DNA from 3 places in the Liquorilactobacillus nagelii DSM 13675 genome. Region 2 is predicted to be linked to each of the others. Evidence: predicted binding sites of a transcription regulator. Region 2 holds the regulator's gene; each other region holds the start of a gene.

Region 1 (7,532 bases), 170 kb from region 2:
ATTTGATTAAAAAATAATTTCAGGAGTCAGAATATGCAGAATTTAGGAGAAAAAAGATTAACCGCAAAAGGTTATTTTGTTATTAGCTCACTATTATTCGGATTATTTTTGGAGCTGGAAATTTAATATTTCCGTTGCATTTAGGACAACTGGCTGGTGCACATTGGTTGCCAGCAGCACTTGGCTTTCTAATCACCGGTGTTTTGTTGCCACTTTTCTCGGTTTTAGCAATTTCAATCACAAAATCAGAAGGCGTTTATGATATTGGTCGGCCGTTGGGAGCAGTCTTTGCTTTGGTATTTATGATTCTAATTCATGCTACAATTGGACCATTGTTTGGCACTCCGCGGACAGCAACAGTTTTGTTTACAGTTGGAATGGCACCTTTTCTCTCCAAGTCGTCAGAACATCTTGGTTTATTGATTTTTTCATTTGTTTTTTTTGCTCTGGCGTTTTGTCTTTCTTATCAAGAAAATAATTTGCTTAGAAATGTTGGCAAGGTTTTAAATCCGCTTTTTTGGGGACTGCTCTTTTTAGTTTTTTTAGTTGCTTTTAGCAATCCATTAGGACAAGTTGCGACTGCACCAGTAACTAAAGTGTACCTGACCAGTCCATTTACGAACGGCTTTTTGGAGGGCTACAATACGGATGGATGCTTTGGCTGGATTGGCGTTTGGGGTGACAGTCGTATCGGCTGTTCGTGAGATGGGCAAGAAAAAGTCTAGTTCTATTGCTTTAGCAACTGCTCGAGCAGGTTTTTTTTCAATGACAGCGATTGGGCTAATTTATGTCTTACTGATTTTAGTTGGTTCAATGTCGCTAGGAAAGTTTAAATTATCAGCAGATGGTGGAGTGGTTTTCACACAAATTGTAAATTTCTACGCCGGTCGTTTTGGGCAAGCTTTTCTAGCTTTTTTACTAACTTTAACCTGTTTAACGACAGCAGTTGGATTAGTTGCTGCTTTTGCCCAAGACTTTCACAAGCATTTTCCAAAAGTCAGTTACCATGCCTGGTTGGGACTTAGCTGTGGAGCTTCATTTTTAACGGCTAATTTTGGTTTAGATCAAATCATTGCTTGGTCGGTGCCCTTGTTGATGTTCCTTTATCCTTTAGCTATGGTATTAATTGTTTTATCAATTACTCACCATTTTTAAACGAGATCCTAAAGTTTATTTTTGGACGGTAATTTTCGCGATTGTGCCAGCTTTCTTTGATATGATAGCCGCTTTTCCAGCTGTGGTCAGTCAAAGTCATTTTGGTTTAGCAATTACCAATCTACAACATCAGTACTTACCACTGGCTAATGTGGGACTTGATTGGTTGGTTCCAGCATTAGTTGGGCTTGGAATAGGATTATGTTTAGTTGGGGTTAAAAGTTATTTTCTAGCTGGTTCAACACAGCAAACACGTTAACAAGTTGAAAAATGACGTAATCTTTTAAAGATTACGCCATTTTTTGTTTGAGGAGTAATAATTTTTCGATGAATTTTTTTTCGGATTCATCGGGTAAATAATTTTTTCGCGTAACAACGGAAATGTTGAATTTTTCTGGTAAAGCCGGGACAATTTTCGTTAATGAAAGTTGGTCGTGTTGGTTGACGGCATCACCTACTAACAGTCCAATTCCGGCATTTCTAGCAACTAGTTTCTTCAAAGTCGAGATGCTTTGAGTTTCAAAAACGACCTTAGGTTTGAAATGTGCTTGGTGAGAATAGAGTCGCAATAATTCTTCGTGGATAAATTTACCATTAAGCGAAATAAAAGATTCATTTTTAAGTTGCTGAAAATCAACAGTTGATTTAGTTGCTAACCAATGGTCAACTGCCGAGATAATGTAGAAATTTCGGCTACCAAGAAAATCAATCTTGATTCTGTCATTTTTAACAGGTAGCAGAGTTGCTAATAAAGCAATATCAATTTTACCACCTAGTAAATCGTTTAATAACTGTTGTGAGCCAGTTTCATCAATTTCTAGATTTTTCAACAAGCCAGTTTGAATAACCTCATTGACAATTTGGGGGAAATATAAACTGCCAATAATTGGTGGCAAACCAAAACGAATTTTATGATTAGCATATTGTTTAATTTCAATTTGTGCTAGGTTAGCATCTTGCAGCATTCGATTAGCATGGCGGTAGAGAATTTCGCCAGCAGGAGTAATCTGAATGATTCCTTTAGAACGATTTCGGAAAACTAAAGTGGCTTGTAAACTGGTCTCTAAACGTTTTATGGCTAAAGTAACCGTGGGTTGTTCAACGTTAAATGCTTTAGCGACTGCAGTAAAAGTTTTCAAGCGATATAAACTGCAAAAGTAGGCGAGATCGTGTAATTTAAGCATGTACTTAACCTCAATTATATGTGAATTTTATAACTTATTTTAGCATGCAACGAAAAAAAATAAAATAAATTTTATTCTGCTGCTAAATTTTTAGACTTGTTTTCTAAAGATACAAGCACGATAATCATTGATTTAAAGCTTTTTTCAATGATATTATAAAATAAATTAATAATCATGGTGGAATTTGACTATAATCTGCTTTTCAGCATATTATTTGATTGTAATTGATTGTGATTTTTTTAACAATAGTTTATTGGATAAGGATAACTTAGGAGGGCATGAAATGACAGCAAAAGATTTTCGCATTGAATCAGATACCTTGGGAGAAGTTAAGATTCCAGCAACTGCTTTATGGGGACCACAAACAGAGCGTAGCCGCAATAATTTTCCTACTGGAAATTATATGCCTTTGCCATTAATTAAGGCTTTATTGCAATTAAAAAAAGCTGCTGCCCAGGCGAACTTGGCTGAAGGCAATTTTGATCAAGTTAAAAGTGAATTAATTACTAAAGCAATTGATCAGTTATTGGCTTTATCAGACAACGAATTAAGGCAAGACTTTCCGTTAAAAGTTTATCAAACTGGTTCGGGTACACAAACGAATATGAATGTTAATGAAGTAGTTGCTAACAAGGCTGCTCAAATTAACAATCAAATTGAAATTTTGCCAAATGATGATGTTAATCGTGGACAAAGTTCAAATGACATTTTTCCAACAGCGATGAATATCACGGCCAGTGAAGCTGTAGCTGCTGTGAAAAAAGCAGCAGAACATTTGATTGCAGAATTAAAAGTTAAGCAGAATAAGTATTGGCGGACTGTCAAAATTGGTCGGACACATTTGCAGGATGCTACACCATTAACATTTGGTCAAGAAGTTAGCGGTTGGGTCAGCATGTTGGAACATGATTTACAATATTTAGAGCAGTTGGAAGGAACTTTGTTCGAATTGGCCATGGGTGGCACTGCGGTTGGCACTGGATTAAATGCTGCCCCGCATTTTGCTGATGATATTGCAGAGAAGATGAGTCAGGTTTATGGAATGCAATTTACAGCTAAGACAAATAAATTTGCTGGTTTAGCAGCTCATTCAGGTTTGAATGTTGTTCATGGTGCGTTTAAAACCTTAGCAGCTGATTTGATGAAAATTGCCAATGACGTTCGTTTCTTAGCGAGTGGTCCACGAGCGGGTTATGATGAATTAAATATTCCAGCCAATGAACCAGGCTCATCAATTATGCCCGGAAAAGTCAATCCGACCCAAGCCGAAGCAATTACTATGGCAGCAGTTCGGGTAATGGGAAATGATGTTGTTGTTGACTTGGCCTCTTCCCAAGGAAATTTTGAAATGAATGTTTACAAACCAGTTCTAATTGATGCTTTCTTGGAATCAGCTGATTTGTTAGCTGGAACGATGACAGGTTTTGCAGATAAAATGATTCATGGTTTAACTGTCAATGCTACACGCATGGAGGAACTGGTTGATAATTCCTTAATGACAGTTACAGCTTTGTCACCGCATATTGGTTATCATGATAGCGCCAAAATTGCTCAGTCAGCTGATCAGGCTGGAACTACTTTAAAAGAAGCAGCAATCAAATCAGGGAAAGTTACTGCTGACCAGTTCGATGAATGGGTTGATCCTTTAAAAATGACTAATATTGACTAAATGGACTTCAATAGTAAGGAGAATTACGCGATGACTAAAAAATTTATTTTTCAGCCGACTTCATTGAAAGAATTAGCAGATCAATATGATCTATTAGTAATTGGTTCTGGTGGAACAGGTCTAACCGCAGCTTTGCAAGCTAAAGAACTTGGAGCAAAAGTTGCAATTTTAGAAAAAATGGCTAAAATCGGCGGCAACACAACTCGAGCTTCTTCAGGAATGAATGCAGCTGAAACTAATGCACAATTACAGCATGGAATTATTGACAGTTATCAGGAATTTTATCAAGATACTTACCGTGGTGGTGGTAGATTAAGCAATCCGGAATTATTACAGTATTTTACTTCGCATGCCGCTTTATCAATTAATTGGTTGGCAACAGAAGGGATCGTACTGGATGATTTAACAATTACCGGTGGAATGAAATTGAAACGAACTCATCGTCCAAGCAGTATGGCACCAATTGGTGGTTTCTTGGTCACTGGCTTATTGAAGAAAGTTGCTGAACAGCAGATTCCATTATTCACTAATGTCCATGTTGATCAGTTACTACAAGCAGCTGATACAACAGTCAAGGGAGCACTGGTTACGTTACCAGATGGTTCCAAAAAGAAGTTGACTGCTTCAGCGGTAATTTTAGCAACTGGTGGTTTTGGCGCTAGTCATAAATTATTGCAAAAATTTCGACCAGATTTGGCTGACTATCAAACAACTAATCAACCTGGAGCAACTGGTGATGGTATTTTATTAGCACAAGCAGCGGGAAGTGGGCTGGTTGATATGGATCAAGTTCAAGTCCATCCTACCGTTCAGCAGGATACAGATCATGCTTACTTAATTGGCGAAGCAGTTCGTGGTGAGGGAGCTATTTTAGTTACAGCTAACGGGCAGCGGTTTGTTAATGAATTGGATACTCGAAAAAATGTGACAGAAGCAATTAATCAATTACCGACCAAAAGTGCGTATTTAATTTTAGATTCAAGAATTCGTGAGCATGTTAAAGCGGTAGATTTTTATGATCAGATTGGTTTGGTAAAGCATGGTGAAACATTAGCTGAATTAGCATCGGAAATTGAAGTCCCGGCTGAAAAATTAGCAGCGACAATCGCGACTTGGAATCAACAAGTTGCTCAACAACATGATGACGACTTTGAGCGTTCAACAGGAATGGATCGTGATATTTCGGTCGGACCATTTCTGGCAATTCATATCGCCCCAGCGGTTCACTATACCATGGGGGGAGTAAGAATTAATGCAAAAGCTCAAGTTTTAAAAGAAAATGGTACGCCATTGAAAGGGTTATTTGCTGGTGGTGAAGTAGCAGGTGGACTGCATGGAAATAATCGAATTGGTGGTAACTCAATTGCTGAAACAGTTATTTTTGGTCGCCAGGCAGGTTTGCAAGCTTGCAAGTATTTAACGAAAATTAAGTCAGAAATCTCTTGATTTGAATTAGGTAGTTAAATGATAAGGACTTTTTACACTTCTTTTCGACAATCCTGATCAAAAACTACGATTTGGGTACAGTTGATGAATTGAGAAGTAAAGCAGTATAGCTTTGGTATAACTATTCAGTCCGTCTGGAAACAACAGACTCTAAGGGTTTGTTAATTAGCACATAAGATATGTTTGGGAGCAGACGCTGCAATTTAAGCAAATTGTGGTCGCTGCACTTTCAGTTGAATTTACACAAATTTTTGACTTCAGTCGGAAGTGGTTGACAAGCGTACTGAATAGCTTGGAGGGGAGCAAAAAATGCTTAAAAAAATTAATTATCGGAAATTCTTATGGCCGGTTGTTATTGGTTTGGTTCTTTGGTTTTTAGCTCCATTGCGACCAGCTGCACTTTCAATTGCAGCTTGGCGGATGTTTGCAATTTTTGTGGCAACCATTACCGATTGGAGCCGTTGCAATTATTGGTTTTGTAGCTGCTACCTTGACGGGGATAGTCGATATCAATACTGCAGTAGCTGGTTTTGGAAATAGTAGTATTTGGTTAATCGCGATGGCTTTCTTTATTTCACGTGGCTTTATCAAAACGGGACTTGGTCGACGAATAGCCTTGAAGTTTGTACAACTTTTTGGAAAACGAACTTTAACCTTGGCATATTCAATCATTGGGGTTGATTTGGTTTTGGCTCCAGCAACTCCTAGTAATACTGCACGAGCTGGTGGAGTAATTTATCCGATTATTCAGTCATTGGCGCAGACTTTTGATTCAGATCCTAAAAAAGGAACTGAACGTAAAATCGGTTCTTTTCTAGTGTTTTCAGAGTTTCATGGAGATGCAATTACTTCAGCAATGTTTTTAACAGCGATGGCAGCTAACCCTTTAGCGCAAACTTTTGCGGCGGCTAAACAGATTGATCTTAGTTGGATGACGTGGTTTTTAGCTGCTTTGGTGCCTGGAATTATTTCTTTGATTTTAATTCCTTTGATAATCTATAAAATGTACCCACCTGAAATCAAGGAAACACCCAATGCAAAAAAGTGGGCTGATCAAGAATTACAACAAATGGGAAGAGTTTCGACGGCTGAAAAAATTATGAGTTTGATTTTTTTGATTGCTTTATTGTTATGGGTTACTGGAACAGTTACTGGAATTGATGCGACATTAACCGCTTTTATCGCTTTAGGTTTACTGTTATTAACCGGTGTCTTGGAGTGGCAGGATGTTTTACATGAAACCGGTGCATGGAATACACTGACTTGGTTTTCTGTTTTGGTAATGATGGCAACCGAGCTAAATAAATTGGGCTTTATTCCATGGCTGAGCAAGACAATTGCAGGTGAGCTGAAAGGCTTTAGTTGGTTTGTCGTATTAGTAATTTTGATTATCACTTATTTTTACAGTCATTATTTGTTTGCTAGTTCAACTGCGCATGTTAGTGCAATGTATGCAGCAATGCTGGGAGTTGCCTTAGCGGCTGGTGTTCCAGGAACTTTGGCGGCATTAATGCTAGGATTTTTTGGCAATCTTTTTGCCTCGACTACGCATTATTCATCTGGACCAGCACCGATTTATTTCGGATCTGGTTATGTTAAACAAACAGATTGGTGGCGGATGAACTTTATTTTAGGTTTAGTTTATATTGTCCTTTGGTTATCTATCGGAACTATTTGGACCAAAATTTTAGGCATTTGGTAAAAATATTAACAATAAAAAGAGTACGAGGTGAAATCCTCGTACTCTTTTTAGCTCCCAATACTAAAATATACGGTCAAAGATAACCATAAGCTAGACAAAATATTAACCTCGGATTATCAGGCCTTCAAGGATAAGATTTGCTATTTAATCGTTTAAAAAAGTTTAGCTGTGATGATTACTGACAACTACTTTACCAATCATTTGATTGCTTTCAACTAATTGATGAGCTTTTTTAAGATTGGTTACATTAATGGGCGAAAGTTCTGTGGTTAGTGTGCTTTGCAGTTTCTTTTGATCTAGCAAGTTTGCTATTTTTTCTAAAATTTGATGTTGACTGATTAAATCAGCTGTTTGGTAGTAGGATTTGCTGAACATC
Region 2 (7,532 bases):
TGCTAATTGACTGGTTAATAGTTTTTTTCAGCATCTTTTCTTTATTATTCAAACTTTTCGAGTTTAGCAGCCGTGGTTTCCCACTCTGTTTCAGTTTGTTGTTGTTGTTGTTGATTCTCAGTTAATTGTTCTTGCAGTTGTTTGATTTTGGTTGGATCAGTATAGTTTTCAGGTGCTGACATTGCCTGTTGAATCGAGTTAGCGATAACATCTAAGTCTTCTAGTTGCTTTTCAAGCTTCGCAACGTCACGTTCTAATTTTCTCTTTTCTCGCTGCAGTTTTTTGTTTTGCTGATAATTAGTTGCAGATGTTGAAGTTTGAGAGCTTTTCTTCGCTAGGTTTTGAGACTCATCTGCTTTTATTTCTTCAGCTAGTAAATGCTGCTCGGCTTTTTTGGTTAGGTAATAATCATAATCGCCTAAGAATAGTTGACTTCCTTGTTCACTAAGTTCAATAACCTGAGAGGCAACTTTGTTGATAAAGTATCGATCATGAGAAACAAATAGAACTGTACCATCAAATTTAAGTAATGCTTGTTCAAGGACTTCTTTGCTTTCAATGTCTAAGTGGTTTGTTGGCTCGTCAAACAAAATAAAATTATGGTGGTTCAGAGCAAGCTTAGTTAACAACAAACGAGCTTTTTCACCGCCAGACAGCTGGCTAACAATCTTAGCAACATCGGAACCGCGAAATAAAAAGCTTCCCAAAATCGAGCGAATGTCTTTTTCTGGCATGGTCGGATGATCATCCCAGACCTCATTTAAAACACTTTTGTTAGGAGTTAGGTTATGTAATTCTTGATCATAATAACCAACATCAACTTGTGCTCCAAATTGACTGCTCCCAGAAATAAATGGAATTTTCCCTAGAATACTTTTTAGAAAAGTCGATTTTCCGATCCCATTAGGACCGACAATTGCCATAATTTGGTTTCGTCGAAGCTCAATATTAATCGGGCCAGCAATTGCGTGATTTTGGTAACCAATATAAGCCTCATTGACATTCAAGACGATATTGCCACTTGGGTGTTCAGCAGTAAAAGCAAAGTGTGGCCCTTGTTGTTGACCTTGAGGCTTATCTAGACGCTCAATTTTTTCTAATTGTTTACGACGACTTTGGGCGCGTTTAGTGGTTGAAGCTCGGACGATATTTTTTTTGACGAAATCTTCTAATTTGTCAATTTTCTCTTGTTGCTTTTCATAGGCTTTTTGCTGCAGCTGTAAGCGCAATTGCTTTTTTTTGATATAAGCCGAATAGTTTCCGCTATAATGGATAGCAGCCGTTGGAGTTAATTCATAGACATCTTGCGCAATTTTATCAAGAAAATAGCGATCATGAGAAACTAGCAATAAAGCGCCAGTATATCCTTGAAGATAATTTTCCAACCAATTGAGTGTCTCAATATCCAGATGGTTGGTTGGTTCATCGAGAATTAGCAAGTCTCTTTTTTCCAATAAAAGCTTTGCTAAAGCCAATCGAGTTTTTTGCCCGCCAGAAAGGCTATTAATTTTTTGCTGATAATCTTTTTCATCAAATTTAAATCCATGTAAGACTGAACGAATTTCTGCTTGATAGCCATAGCCGTTATTTTCCTTAAAATCGTGTTGCATTTGATCGTATTGTGCCAACAAACGTTGATATTCTTTTGAATTAACTTTCTGTGAATCACTAGCGATTTTGTTTTCAAGTTGGTGAATCTTTTCTTCCATTTTTCGTAAGGGCTCAAAAACAGTTAACATTTCTTCATAAATTGTGTTAGCTGAGACTAAACCGGTATCTTGAGCAAGATAACCAATTGTCAAATTTTTTGCGCGCGTTATTTGGCCTTGATCCGCTGGTTGTTGGTCCATTATTATTTTTAATAAAGTTGATTTGCCAACACCATTTCGGCCAACCAAGGCAATTCGTGAATTTTCTTGGATGTCTAAATCAATATTTTTAAAAAGGACATCTGCTCCAAACAGTCGAGCAACGTGTTGGACTTGTAGTAAAATCAATTAAATCACTTCCTCAGAGTAATTTGTGAAGCTGGTTTCTAAAAGCTTGTGAATTATTAAAAAAAGCTAGTCTTCTGATTGCATACGAAACAAAATTAGTGTAGCATAGTTAAGGAAAAAATAAACAATACTTTGTTTTGTAAATTGTGAAAAATGGTGGTTGAGCTTTTTTATTTAACAAGACAGTTGTTAAATTTATCAAAAAAATCATTAATCTCTTGAAAGGAGAAAAATTATGGCAAGTAATAAAATTCCACATGCAACGGCTAAACGATTGCCGATTTATTATCGTTACCTGCATTTTTTGTCAGATGCGGGTAAACAGCGTGTATCTTCAACCGAATTAGCTGATGCAGTTAAGGTTGATTCTGCAACAATTCGGCGCGACTTTTCGTATTTTGGTGCTCTTGGAAAGCGGGGCTATGGGTACGATGTTGAAAGTCTGTTGGCCTTTTTTCGGAAAACTTTAAAGCAAGATAAGTTAACCAATGTAGCTCTAATTGGCGTTGGCAATTTGGGTCATGCATTGTTAAATTATAATTTTCACCAGAGCAACAATGTGCGTATCAGTGCAGCTTTCGACATCAATGAAGATATCACTGGTACAATTCAAAGCGGCGTTCCAGTTTATCATATGGATGATATGAAAGAACAGCTTACGGTTCAGCAAATTGAAATTGTTATTTTGACAGTACCAGCACCAGTTGCTCAAGAAGCTACTAATGAGTTGGTAGAAGTTGGTGTTAAGGGAATTTTGAATTTTACGCCATTAAGAATTACAGTTCCAAGTACTGTTCGTGTTCAAAATGTTGATCTAACCAATGAATTGCAGACCTTAATTTATTTCTTAGATAAATTTGGCTCACATAAGGAAAATGATGCCTAATTAGTCAAAGCAGCCGCAAGTGAGCGGACTGCTTTTTTATTTGAAACTAAGCATGACAATTATTAAGTTCATCACCATGTGAGCAATCATCGAAGTTTGTACTCGACCACTTTTGGCATAAATCCAGCATAACATTCCACCAATAGCTGCATAAGTAAGAAAATGACCATCAGCATGGACAATACTAAAAAGCAGGCATGAGATAATACCAGCTATAAAAGGACTGGTGAGGGTCACTAAATTACCAAAAAGCACTTTACGAAATACTAATTCTTCCATAATTGGAGCAGCAATGAGCACATATAATAAATAAATCGGGTAATGTTTGATAATAGCTAGCATAGCAGCTGTGTTTTGTGAAGCATCAGTTTGGTGCAGAATTAAGTTTTCTAACCAAAAACAAAGTTGTTGAGTGGCTAAAAGAAGAACGGCTCCACCAAAACCTAAGATTAAGTTTTGCTGCTGCGAAACTGATTTTTTTTCTAACCAATTTTGATAAGTTGCAAATTGCCGATTGATAAAATACATTGCAATGCTTCCCGTTACACCGATAATAGTTAATAAATAGTAAAGGCTGGAACTAGTTCTAAAGTAATGATCGATAATTGTTGAGCAGATTGAAACGATTAGGTAGCTAATTAATAGCCACATGGAATTTTTTTTCAACGCCATTAAACGGCCCTCCTTAGCTGAATTACTTTGGTCATTATACCATAATTTAGCAGTTGCAATGTTCGAGTGATAAATCACTTGCAATTAAAGCACAAATTGATTATAGTAATAACTGTGGTTAGCACTTAGAGATACTGAGTGCTAAAACATAACTAATATTGGAGGGATACAGAGTGCTTAAACCTTTAGGAGATCGCGTTATTTTAGAAGTTCAAAAAGATGAGGAAAAGACAGTCGGTGGAATTGTCCTAGCAAGTAATGCTCAGGAAAAACCACAAACTGGCAAAATTGTTGCAGTAGGCGATGGTCGTGTACTGGATAACGGAGAAAAGGTAGCTTTGTCGGTTAAGCCAAATGATTTGGTTATCTTTGACAAATATGCAGGCACTGAAGTTAAATATGAAAGTAAGCAATATTTGGTTGTGCACGAAAAGGATATTGTTGCTATCGTTGAATAGTTTAATTTTAATATGATTCAAAAAATTGTTTTTATTTAAATTTTGATGATGAGGTGAATTTTTAATGGCAAAAGAAGTTAAATTTTCTGAAGATGCACGGACAAAATTACTTGCTGGGGTTGATAAACTAGCTAATACCGTTAAATCAACTTTAGGACCAAAAGGAAGAAATGTTGTTTTAGAGCAATCATATGGTTCTCCAACAATTACTAACGATGGTGTCACAATTGCTAAAGCAGTTGAATTAGCAGATCATTTTGAAAATATGGGCGCAAAATTAGTTTCTGAAGTAGCATCAAAGACTAATGACGTTGCAGGTGATGGAACTACAACCGCTACAGTTTTGGCACAGGCAATTGTGACAGAAGGAATGAAAAATGTTACAGCTGGTGCTAATCCAGTTGGCATTCGTCGGGGAATTGAATTGGCTACTAAAAAAGCGGTTGATGCATTACGCGAAATGTCACATAAAGTTGAATCAAAAAGTGATATTGCACAAATTGCATCAATTTCTTCTGCGAATGAGGAAGTTGGCAAGTTAATTGCTGATGCAATGGAAAAAGTTGGTAATGATGGAGTTATTACAATTGAAGAATCAAAAGGTATTGATACTTCATTAGATGTTGTTGAAGGAATGCAGTTTGATCGTGGCTATTTATCACAGTACATGGTAACTGATAATGATAAAATGGAAGCTGATCTTGACAATCCTTATGTTTTGATTACTGACAAAAAGATTTCTAACATCCAAGAAGTTCTGAATTTATTACAATCAATTGTTGAACAAGGTCGTCCACTGTTAATTATTGCGGACGATGTTGATGGTGAAGCTTTGCCAACACTTGTTTTAAACAAAATTCGTGGGACTTTCAATGTTGTAGCTGTTAAAGCTCCTGGATTTGGCGATCGTCGTAAAGAAATGTTGCAAGATATTGCTACATTGACAGGTGCTACTGTGATTACAGATGATTTAGGTCTTCAATTAAAAGATACTAAAATTGACCAACTTGGTTCAGCTGGTAAAATTACAATTACTAAAGAAAAGACCACAATTGTTGAAGGTGCTGGAGATAAAGCTCAGATTGCAGAACGTGTTCAGACAATTAAAAAACAGATTGCTGAAACTACATCTGACTTTGATCGCGAAAAATTACAAGAACGCTTAGCTAAATTAGCTGGTGGTGTTGCAGTTGTTAAAGTTGGTGCTGCAACTGAAACAGAACTGAAAGAACGTAAATATCGCATTGAAGATGCTTTGAACGCTACTCGTGCTGCTGTTCAAGAAGGCTTTGTAGCCGGTGGTGGTACAGCTTTGATCAATGTTATTAAAGATGTTGCTAGTTTGAAAGAAAGTGGTGACGTTCAAACTGGAATTAATATCGTTAAACGTGCATTAGAAGAACCAGTTCGTCAGATTGCCGAAAATGCTGGGCTTGAAGGTTCAGTTATTGTTGAAAAATTGAAGTCTGAAAAACCAGGTGTTGGTTATAATGCTGCTGAAGATAAGTGGGAAGATATGGTAGATGCTGGAATCGTTGACCCGACTAAGGTAACTCGTTCAGCTTTGCAAAATGCTGCTAGTGTTTCTGCCTTATTGTTAACTACCGAAGCTGTTGTTGCTGAAAAGCCAGAACCAAAAGCTGCTCCAGCTGCTCCGGCTCCAGGACCAAACATGGGCGGTATGATGTAAACCAACTGGTTTAGAAAACAATTATTTTTAAGGAAAGTTAGGATATAAGTTTTCTGATTTTAATTAGGTAATTGGATACCAAAACTTCTTAATACTCCGTTTCGACAATCCTTATCAAAAACCATAATTTGTTTGTTGCTGATGAATTAAGAAGTAAAGTAATTATATGTTATAGCCTTGTTGTAAATATTTAGTCTGTCAGGCAACATATGGACTCTAGGGGCTTAGTAATTATGCAGTCACTGTATCTAAGCAAATTGTTTTAGGTGCAATTTTCACAATTTCCGAATCTTTGGGAATGAATGTCTGTTAATTAGACATTAATATATGATAGAGCTGTAGTAAAACTTTTAAGTTTTACTACAGCTCTTATCTTTTTTGACTTGCTTAATCGGTTTTTTTATGTCATGATATTGAAATCATTGTCAGATTTAAAAAGAGTTATAATGTTGAGTAAAGTAAAATACGAAACAGCGAAAGCTGCAGGCTTTCTAAAAATATGATAGATTGATAAAGACGTAAAAACAACTATTTACAAGTTATTGGTTTGTAAATTTGTAGTCTTGATTAATTGCGTCAAAGGAGAAATAGAAATGTGGCGTTATTTAAAACGGTTACTAATTGGAAGACCTCTTAAAACAACTGATGCGGGTGGCCAATCGCTGACAAAATTTAAAGCATTGGCTTTATTATCTTCGGATGCGCTGTCTTCAGTAGCATATGGGACTGAACAGATTACAACGGTTTTATTTGTTCTATCTGCAGCAGCAACTTGGTATGCTTTGCCAGCTGTGGGCATTGTGTTGATTTTATTGTTTGCAATTACAATGTCGTACCGGCAAATTATTAATGCTTATCCTTCTGGTGGGGGCGCCTATGTTGTTGCAACTAAGAACTGGGGTACTTCAATTGGTTTAATTGCCGGAGGATCTTTACTAGTTGATTACATGCTGACTGTAGCTGTTTCAGTGACATCTGGAACAGAGGCAATTACTTCGGCAATTCCATTGTTGCGTCCATACAGTATCGGAATTGCCATTTTTATCGTTTTGTTTATTATGACTTTGAATTTACGGGGCATGAAAGATTCTGCTTCGTTTCTAACCTTGCCAGTTTACACTTTTGTTATCGTTTTACTGGGAATGTTAGGCTGGGGACTATTCAACATTGCTACGGGTAAATTAACTTATCATGCAGCAGCACCGGTTGGTAGTGCTGTCCCGGGGATGACGTTGATTTTATTTTTAAGGGCTTTTTCTGCAGGTTCATCTTCCTTAACAGGTGTTGAGGCCATTAGTAATGCGGTACCAAATTTTAGAAAACCACGTCGAAAGAATGCAGCAAATACCTTGGCGATTATGGCAGCTTTATTAGGAATGTTTTTAATTGGAGTTACTTTTCTGAGTTATTATTTGGGTGTAATGCCGAATCCGGATGAAACGGTTTTGTCTCAAATTGGTTCAGCAGTTTTTGGTAAGGGGATTTTCTACTACTTATTGCAATTTTCAACGGCGTTAATTTTAGCGGTTGCAGCGAATACCGGTTTTTCTGCTTTTCCAATTTTAGCGTATAATCTTGCCAAGGATAAATTTATGCCGCATATGTATATGGATAAAGGAGACCGTTTAGCTTACTCTAATGGGGTTATTTCGTTAGCTGTCGGTGCAATTGTATTGATCCTTATTTTCCATGGGCAAACAAGTTTATTGATACCATTGTATGCAGTTGGGGTTTTTGTTCCATTTACTTTGTCACAATCTGGGATGATTATTCATTGGTTACGTGAACGCGGGCACAATTGGGTGCTCAATTCATTAGTTAATCTTTTG
Region 3 (7,532 bases), 840 kb from region 2:
AGACAATTAATATGACCCACGATGCTATCCAAATAAAACCGCCAATAAAAGCCCACTTCAGGCCTAATGAATTTTCCAGCCAAGCAAAAACTCCTCCCGGCTGTTCATGCAAGGCTGCTCCAAACTCAGCAAACATAAGTGTTGAGGGTACAAAAAACAATAATGCTGCTAAGATATACCAAATAATTCCAGCATATCCCATCGTATAATATGCAATTGAGGTATTATCAAAAGCGAATGTTGAGGTAAAAATCATCAACAGGACACTTAGCAGCGTCAACTGTTTTTTCTTACTAATCGGCATCTTTTCTCTCCTAATATTTTCATGCTTATTTAACCATAATTTAATTATAGTTTCTAACTTACCATGATTAGCCAAGATGTCAATAAAAATCCGCTGAATTTAATTAGGCCAATCAAATTCAACGGAATAATTTTAATTTAAAAATTAATTCTAAGCATGCGCATGAGCTATTTTTGCTCCTGCAGCTGCAGCAACCGCGGCAATGATATCATCCAAGAAAGTATTCACATTTCCCTCACTAGGATGATCAAGTTGCTTCAATATCCCATGTTTTTCCTTATCTAGATATCCAAAATTTGTCGTTGCAATTTTGCCATAAATTCCAGAAATCCCGCCTTCTGCCAACAATTCATCAACGCCGAAAACCCCACTATCATTTTCAACAATACTTTGCAGTGGTTCTGGTAATTGGTGCTGACTTGCAAATTGATCTAAAACAATCCCCACCATTGCGTTATTTAAAACCTCACGTTTGTGTAAAACATCGATAACTGCATCACTTACTTCCTGCATCTCAAGACCGGGCACATATTGTCGTTGGATATTATAAGTAATTGAAGCAATGTCCTCTGCTTCCACCCCTTTAGATTTAAAATAATCAGTAACAAATTTATATGAAGCTTTATCAGGATATTTAAATTTTGGATCGTTCATTATAAAGACTCCTTTCGATTATAATTACATTTCTTATTCTAGAGTAAAATCACTTTTTCTTCAAAAATCATCGTTTTTAAATTTCAATCAAAAATTAAATTTTAATTAAATATCTGGTTTTTAGTTCAAAATTTCACATTATTATTTTTTAAAACCCTTGTGATAATTAAAACAATTTTTTGAAATTATAATAAATTATTGAAATTTTCAATTATTTATTACAGAACTGATTTGTGCAGTTTTTCGCTAATTTTCAGCTGTAATTTTTTACTTAACTAAATTCGCATTATACTTCACATTTTTAATGAAAGCCTTTTAAAAATAAAGCTTGCAATCTTTTTATTTTGTTTTAAGATAATAATTAATTGATAACGTTATCAGTAATAACTAATTTAAAAATCAGGAGTTGTTACTAATGAAAAAAATTAAAGCTGCCGTACTTTCCGGCACCGACAAAGATTTTGAAATTAAAACACTGCAAATTACCGAAGAATTAGCTCCACACGATGTCCGTGTCCATATGGTAGCTAGTGGAATTTGTCATACCGACGAAGCCGTCCGCAATGGTCAAGGTGGCCAATTCCCTTTTCCTGCTGTTTTAGGCCATGAAGGTGCTGGAATTGTTACCGAAGTTGGTCGAGCGGTTCGTTCTACCAAACCCGGTGATCATGTCGTTCTTTGTTATGATTATGATGGCTACTGTAAAAATTGTCTTAACGGACGTCCTGCGGCTTGTGTAAATTGGAATCGCTTAAATATGGAAGGAACTCGAATCGATGATTCTGTACCTTTTTTCACTGAAGATGGGACTCCGGTTAAAATGCTCTTTAATCAGTCATCCTTTGCTAGCGAAACGATTGTTGACGATCGAAATGTAACCGTTATCGATAAAAAAATTGACTTGCGTAAAGTTGGACCCTTAGGCTGTGGCTTCGTAACTGGCTCAGGTACAGTCTTCAATGGCCTAAAACCCGAAGTTGGTTCATCGTTAGTAATTTTTGGCACTGGAGCTGTCGGTTTAGGTGCGTTAATGGCGGCTAAGATTACTGGTTGTTCAAAAGTTATCTGTGTTGATATTGTTCCTAAACGACTGGAACTTGCTGAAAGTCTTGGTGCTGACTTTGTCATTAATAGTAAAGAAAGTGACCCAGTAGCAGAAATTCGCAAAATAACTGATGGTGGTGCAAATTATGTTATTGATACTACTGGAATAACTCCGGTCATGCAGCAAGCCTTTGAAGCCCTAGCATCTGGTGGGGTTTTTGCTCCACTAGCTGTGACGCGTCACGAATTCAAAATTGATCATCCCTTTGCTGATTTGACCTCATATGAAAAAACCGTTAAAGGAGTCTTAATGGGGGAAGCTGTTCCACAAAAAGCTATTCCTGAATTAATTGAATTTTGGCAAGCCGGCAAATTTCCCTTTGATCGTTTGGAAAAATTTTATTCAATTGAACAGATTAACGAAGCAAACCAAGCCTCCATCTCAGGTGAGGTAATCAAACCGGTTCTGATTATTGACCCTGACTACCAACCAGCTTGATTTTTCAAACTATCCACTAGCATTTAAACGCTTAATACTTCCAGAAAAAATAAACTTTCAAGGCTTAGACCCTGAAAGTTTATTTAACTTGCTTTGGATTATATGCTGAATAGTTTTAGAAATCCTTATCTCAAAGCTTTTTTACCGAATCTACCATCACTAGAAATCATAATAAAAATGAACATTTTGCTTTTCGGCTTGAGAAGAATGATCATATACTTTTGTATCAAGCCCGCCGATGATAAAACCGTACTTCAGATAAAAAAGGCATGCTCCCAGATTGTTATTTTGTGCAATCACCCAAAAGCCCAAATATTTTTGAGCCTCGGCTAATTTTTTTGCTTTATTTAATAATAACTTTGCAACGCCCCTTCGACGATATTTCTTACTTACTTTCAAGTCGGCGAGGTATAAATACTTAGTCCGCTGGTCTTGAAAAATTGCCAAGCCAATTGGTTGATTATTGTCAAAAGCACCCAAAGCGAAGCCGGTATTGTTTACATCTTTTAATGAATAATTTTCATCAGGGAAAGTTTGCCGGCGCACTTTAGCTTGCGAATACCTTTTTATATCATAGCTCCAACAATCACTATTTCTTTTAACAACTAATTCACCTGAAATAGCAAAAGGATTATTGGACAGCAACAGCCCCTCTTCATTATCCTTGGTTATGATTTTTATATCCATCACAAACTCCTTCAAGAAAACCTCTTCAACAGTTGAGTCTTAGCCGTTACTTCCAACTTTGAAAAACTAAATTAATCGAATCAATAAAATTGGCTTCTTTTGATTACTCAATTTAAATCTTCGTATCTGAAATAATAGCTTCATGTTCCGTAATTCGACTTAATCGCTTACGATCTTTAGCAATTAGCAGTAAAAAAATTGTTTCAACTACGGTCATTGCAGCAACTCTGGAAAAATAATATTCCGATTGTAATACTTTTTGTCTAACAGCTGTTCGCAAATGGTAGTCTGCTTCTAACGCAATTGGTGAATCATTTCGATTTGTGATAGCAATAACTTTAATACCTTTTTTCTTTGCAATCCTTATTTGCTTTAATAGCCGCTTCGATTCACCTGAATTAGAGATAACCATTAGTACGTCATCACTTGCCAAATTTAATGTTTGACCAATGGATGTTTCCCAAGATTCCGAACAAATTGTTAAAATACCAATTTGATTAAAACGGTAAGATGCATCTTCAACTACTGGAAAGGTATTCCCCTCAGCAGCGATTTGGAAAATTCTAGAACTTTCAATTAATTTCATTACTTTTTTTATCGTTGAGGTATCAATACTGGCTAAAGTGTTTGAAATTTCTGAATTCTTATTATCTTTAATGTTAGTTATTGCTTGCTGAATATTATCAATATTAACAACTTTATAATAACTTGATTCATCATCAGATACTTTAGCTAATTCAATCTTTAATTGATGAAACCCCGTTAACTGGAGATTTTTACAAAACCGAGAAACTGAAGCTTCACTGACAGACGACTTACTGGCTAGTTCTGAAATTGTATAATTGACTGCATCTCCAGGATTTTTCAAAATACTTTGAGCAATTTTTTTATCAGTTTGGGTCATTGCACTCAGATTACTATAGATCATATCAATTACATTTTCACTACTCATTAAACTTTACCCTCCAAACAACTGCTTAGAATAGAATTACTTATATAATATCATCTATTTATCAAAAGCCACTGCTTTTTTGGGTTTCCAAATACCATAAATCGTGCCAGCTACAAGCGCTCCAATTATCAAAGCTAAGATAAAGTACATTGGATTATGCATAAGCAAAACTACCCACAAACCTCCATGAGGCGCTGGTACACTTACTTTCCATAATTGGGTTAAGCCGCCGCCGATTACTGAACCAACAATACAAGAACCAATCACTCTTACGGGATCAGCAATTGCAAATGGAATTGCTCCTTCTGTTATAAAAGAAATTCCTAAAATATAATTACTAATGCCAGCTTTACGTTCATCAGCAGTAAACTTGCTTCTCCAAATTGTAGTTGCAATTGCAATTGCTAAAGGTGGAATCATCCCCCCCACCATTACTGAAGCCATCATGCTACCATTTCCAGTTGTGGTTAGAACACCAATTGCAGTCGTGTAAGCAGCTTTATTTACCGGTCCACCCAAGTCGACAGCCTGCATTCCACCAAGAATTGCCCCCAATAAAATTGCGTTGGCAGTTCCCATAGTTGTTAAGAAATGTACTAAAAATAAATTAACTACCGAAAAAATCGGATCGATGATAAAAAACATCAGCGTACCAACAAAAAATAATCCAAGTACTGGGAAAATAATCATTGGTTTTAATCCATCTAAAGACTTTGGCAACTTAACAAAAAGTTTCTTGAGTAATAAGATTAAATATCCAGCAATAAAACCGGCAATTATTCCACCAATGAAGCCAGCACTACCCGTAGATTTAACAATGCTCGCACTAGCCTGGGTTGCCATATAACCACCAACAAAGCCTGGCATCATCGCTGGTCGATCACCAATTGAAAAAGCAATAAAGCCCGCTAGAATTGGAATTAAAAAACTAAATGCATTTGTTCCGAGTGAATTTAGGAAGACAAATGCCGTTGAAGTCTTTCCAAAAGATTGTTCAAGTAAAAAAGAAATAGCCATCAGAATACCACCACCCACAACAAAAGGCAGCATATTTGAAATTCCACTCATCAAATCTTGGTAGACATGATGCCAAATACCATCTTGTTTGCTATCTTGACTTGCCGAATTATTACCAACTCCAGTTCCTTCAAAAATTGCTGGTTTGCCTTCTAAAACTTGTTGAATAAGTTCTTCAGGTTTTTTAATTCCATCAACTACTGCTGTTTGTAAAACTTTTTTCCCTGAAAAACGCTCAACCTCAACTTTTTTATCGGCAGCAACAATTACACCCACCGCCTGTTCAATTTCGTTTGCGCTCAAGCGATGTTTAACACCTTCGGAACCATTTGTTTCAACTCTTATCCTGACATTCATTCTTTTGCCAGCGTCCAACAAAGCTGATTCCGCCATATAAGTATGCGCGATTCCGGTTGGGCAAGCTGTCACTGCAACAATCAGTGGTAATTCTTTTTGCGATGCATTTTTCAGCGAATCCTGCTGATTTTTTTGGGCAGCATTTTTAAATAATTTTTGAACTTCATCTGCCGTAGTTGCTTTTTTTAAATCCCTAATTAAATTAGCATCTAACAGTAATGATGATAGACTTGCTAAAGCTTGAAGATGGACATTATTAGCATTAGCTGGTGCTGCAATCATAAAAAACAGATGTACCGGTTTACCATCAAGCGAATTATATTCAATGCCAGCTTCACTTTTAGCAAATAAAACTGCTGCTTCTTTTACCACCTTATTCTTCGCATGTGGCATTGCAATTCCGTCACCAATACCAGTTGTTGCTTCTGCTTCACGTTTGAAAATATCCGCTTCAAAGATTTCCTTATTGCTTATTAAGCCATTCTCAAAAAGCGAATTGCTCATTTCTTTTAGTGCTTCATCTTTAGTTTTTGCCTTTAGATTCAGAATCATGATGTCTTTTTTTAGAATATCTAGTACCGCCATCGTGAAAACCTCTTTCTCATTTTTATTTTTAGTGAAATTAATTGCAATTATAATGTAACCGTTTTTTATTATGATGTCAACTGTAAATTCAAACTGTTGACAAACAAATTTTCGTGTATTATCATATTTTTGTAAATTAATTTCATAATATATGTTTTTGTGAAACTAAATAAAAAGAGGTGATTTTTTTGGTTCCACTAATTGAAGAAGCCTTATCCTTAATCAAACCGCAAATGTCCATTAGTTTAGGCGGTGGAAGTAATGTTGCCAAGCTTGCTTCAGCAATCGTTTCTCAATCGCATTTAAATCTGACAATTTGTACTCCTTCAGAAGCAACAAAAAAATACTGTGAATCGTTGGGACTTGCTATCACTAATACCGATGAAATTTCACACATTGATCTTGCTTTTGATGGTTGTGATTCACTGGATACTAACCTGAACGCGTTAAAAAGCAATGGAGGTATTCATTTATTTGAAAAAATTAATGCTGAACTTGCTGATGAATACATCATTCTAGCTCCCTTCCAAAGAGTTACCAAGCAGCTTAGTCCGCAAATTCCACTAACACTAGAAATAATGGAAAAAGCTTTAATACCTATCCAAAAAGCGCTTGAGCGATTGCATCTTAAACATGAAGTACGATTAGCAAAAGAGATCGCAGGTTATGCCCGCACACCATCCGGCAACCTCTTAATAGATTGTTACTCAAGCAATTGGGATAACATCATTAATATCAATAGCTCGCTGACACAGTTAAATGGTGTAGTCGCCACTTCGTTTTTTGAGAATTTGGTTACGCTCGCAATAACATTTGATGAGTTGGGAAATCTACACAAATTTAGAAAGGAAGATTAATTATGAAAAAATACAACTGGGGAATGATTGGTACTGGCTGGATTGCACATGAAATGGCTGATGCCTTAAATGATGTCAATGGGGAAGTTTACGCTGTTGCAGATGTTAATAAAGAAATGCTAGAAAAGTTTGCCAATGAAAAACATATCACCAAAACTTTCACTGATGCTAATGAAATGATCAATGATCCAGCTATTGATGTAATCTATATTGCTACTCCGCATACCTACCATTATCAATATATCAAAGCAGCTTTAGAGGCTGGTAAACACGTCTTTTGCGAAAAAGCGATTACCGTCAATGCAAAGCAATTTGATGAAGTTGAAGCAATTGCTGCCAAAAAAGGATTGATTTTAACTGAAGGGCTAACTTTATATCATATGCCTGTATTTGATCAAGTAAAAAAAGTTATTGCCGATGGTAAATTAGGAGAAATAAAATTAGTTCAAGTTAATTTTGGTAGTTTAAAAGATTATGATCCTAAAAATCGTTTCTTCAATAAAGATTTAGCTGGTGGCGCTTTGCTTGATATTGGGGGATATGCTACAGCATTCGCAAGAACTTTCTTGGCATCTC

What was found. Region 2 encodes Rex, which represses fermentation and respiration genes when NADH is low (regulators of the CRP and FNR family bind a similar motif). Its sites were predicted from a motif close to TTGTGAANTANTTCACAA; they were not measured.
Region 1: G6O73_RS06820 (class II fumarate hydratase) is a predicted target of Rex. The motif match lies at 2,568-2,585, and genes of this name have one in related genera.
Region 3: G6O73_RS11720 (NAD(P)-dependent alcohol dehydrogenase) is a predicted target of Rex. The motif match lies at 1,116-1,133, and genes of this name have one in related genera.

The regions. Positions count from the first base shown of each region.
Region 1 covers NZ_CP049304.1:1,331,719-1,339,250, reverse strand. Annotated here, with positions in the region: partial or broken gene brnQ (branched-chain amino acid transport system II carrier protein) at 34-1,414, shown strand; gene G6O73_RS06825 (LysR substrate-binding domain-containing protein) at 1,446-2,339, opposite strand; gene G6O73_RS06820 (class II fumarate hydratase) at 2,623-4,008, shown strand; gene G6O73_RS06815 (flavocytochrome c) at 4,039-5,454, shown strand; partial or broken gene G6O73_RS06810 (anion permease) at 5,764-7,156, shown strand; gene G6O73_RS06805 (zinc-binding alcohol dehydrogenase family protein) at 7,319-7,532, opposite strand, start outside.
Region 2 covers NZ_CP049304.1:1,506,647-1,514,178, reverse strand. Annotated here, with positions in the region: gene G6O73_RS07655 (ABC-F family ATP-binding cassette domain-containing protein) at 45-1,997, opposite strand; gene G6O73_RS07650 (redox-sensing transcriptional repressor Rex) at 2,233-2,883, shown strand; gene G6O73_RS07645 (CPBP family intramembrane glutamic endopeptidase) at 2,920-3,555, opposite strand; gene groES (co-chaperone GroES) at 3,729-4,013, shown strand; gene groL (chaperonin GroEL) at 4,078-5,703, shown strand; gene G6O73_RS07630 (APC family permease) at 6,297-7,532, shown strand, end outside.
Region 3 covers NZ_CP049304.1:2,349,888-2,357,419, reverse strand. Annotated here, with positions in the region: gene yjeM (glutamate/gamma-aminobutyrate family transporter YjeM) at 1-304, opposite strand, end outside; gene G6O73_RS11725 (phosphatidylglycerophosphatase A family protein) at 455-958, opposite strand; gene G6O73_RS11720 (NAD(P)-dependent alcohol dehydrogenase) at 1,374-2,501, shown strand; gene G6O73_RS11715 (GNAT family N-acetyltransferase) at 2,661-3,188, opposite strand; gene G6O73_RS11710 (MurR/RpiR family transcriptional regulator) at 3,301-4,140, opposite strand; gene G6O73_RS11705 (PTS fructose transporter subunit IIABC) at 4,195-6,099, opposite strand; gene G6O73_RS11700 (ribose-5-phosphate isomerase A) at 6,288-6,956, shown strand; gene G6O73_RS11695 (Gfo/Idh/MocA family protein) at 6,959-7,532, shown strand, end outside.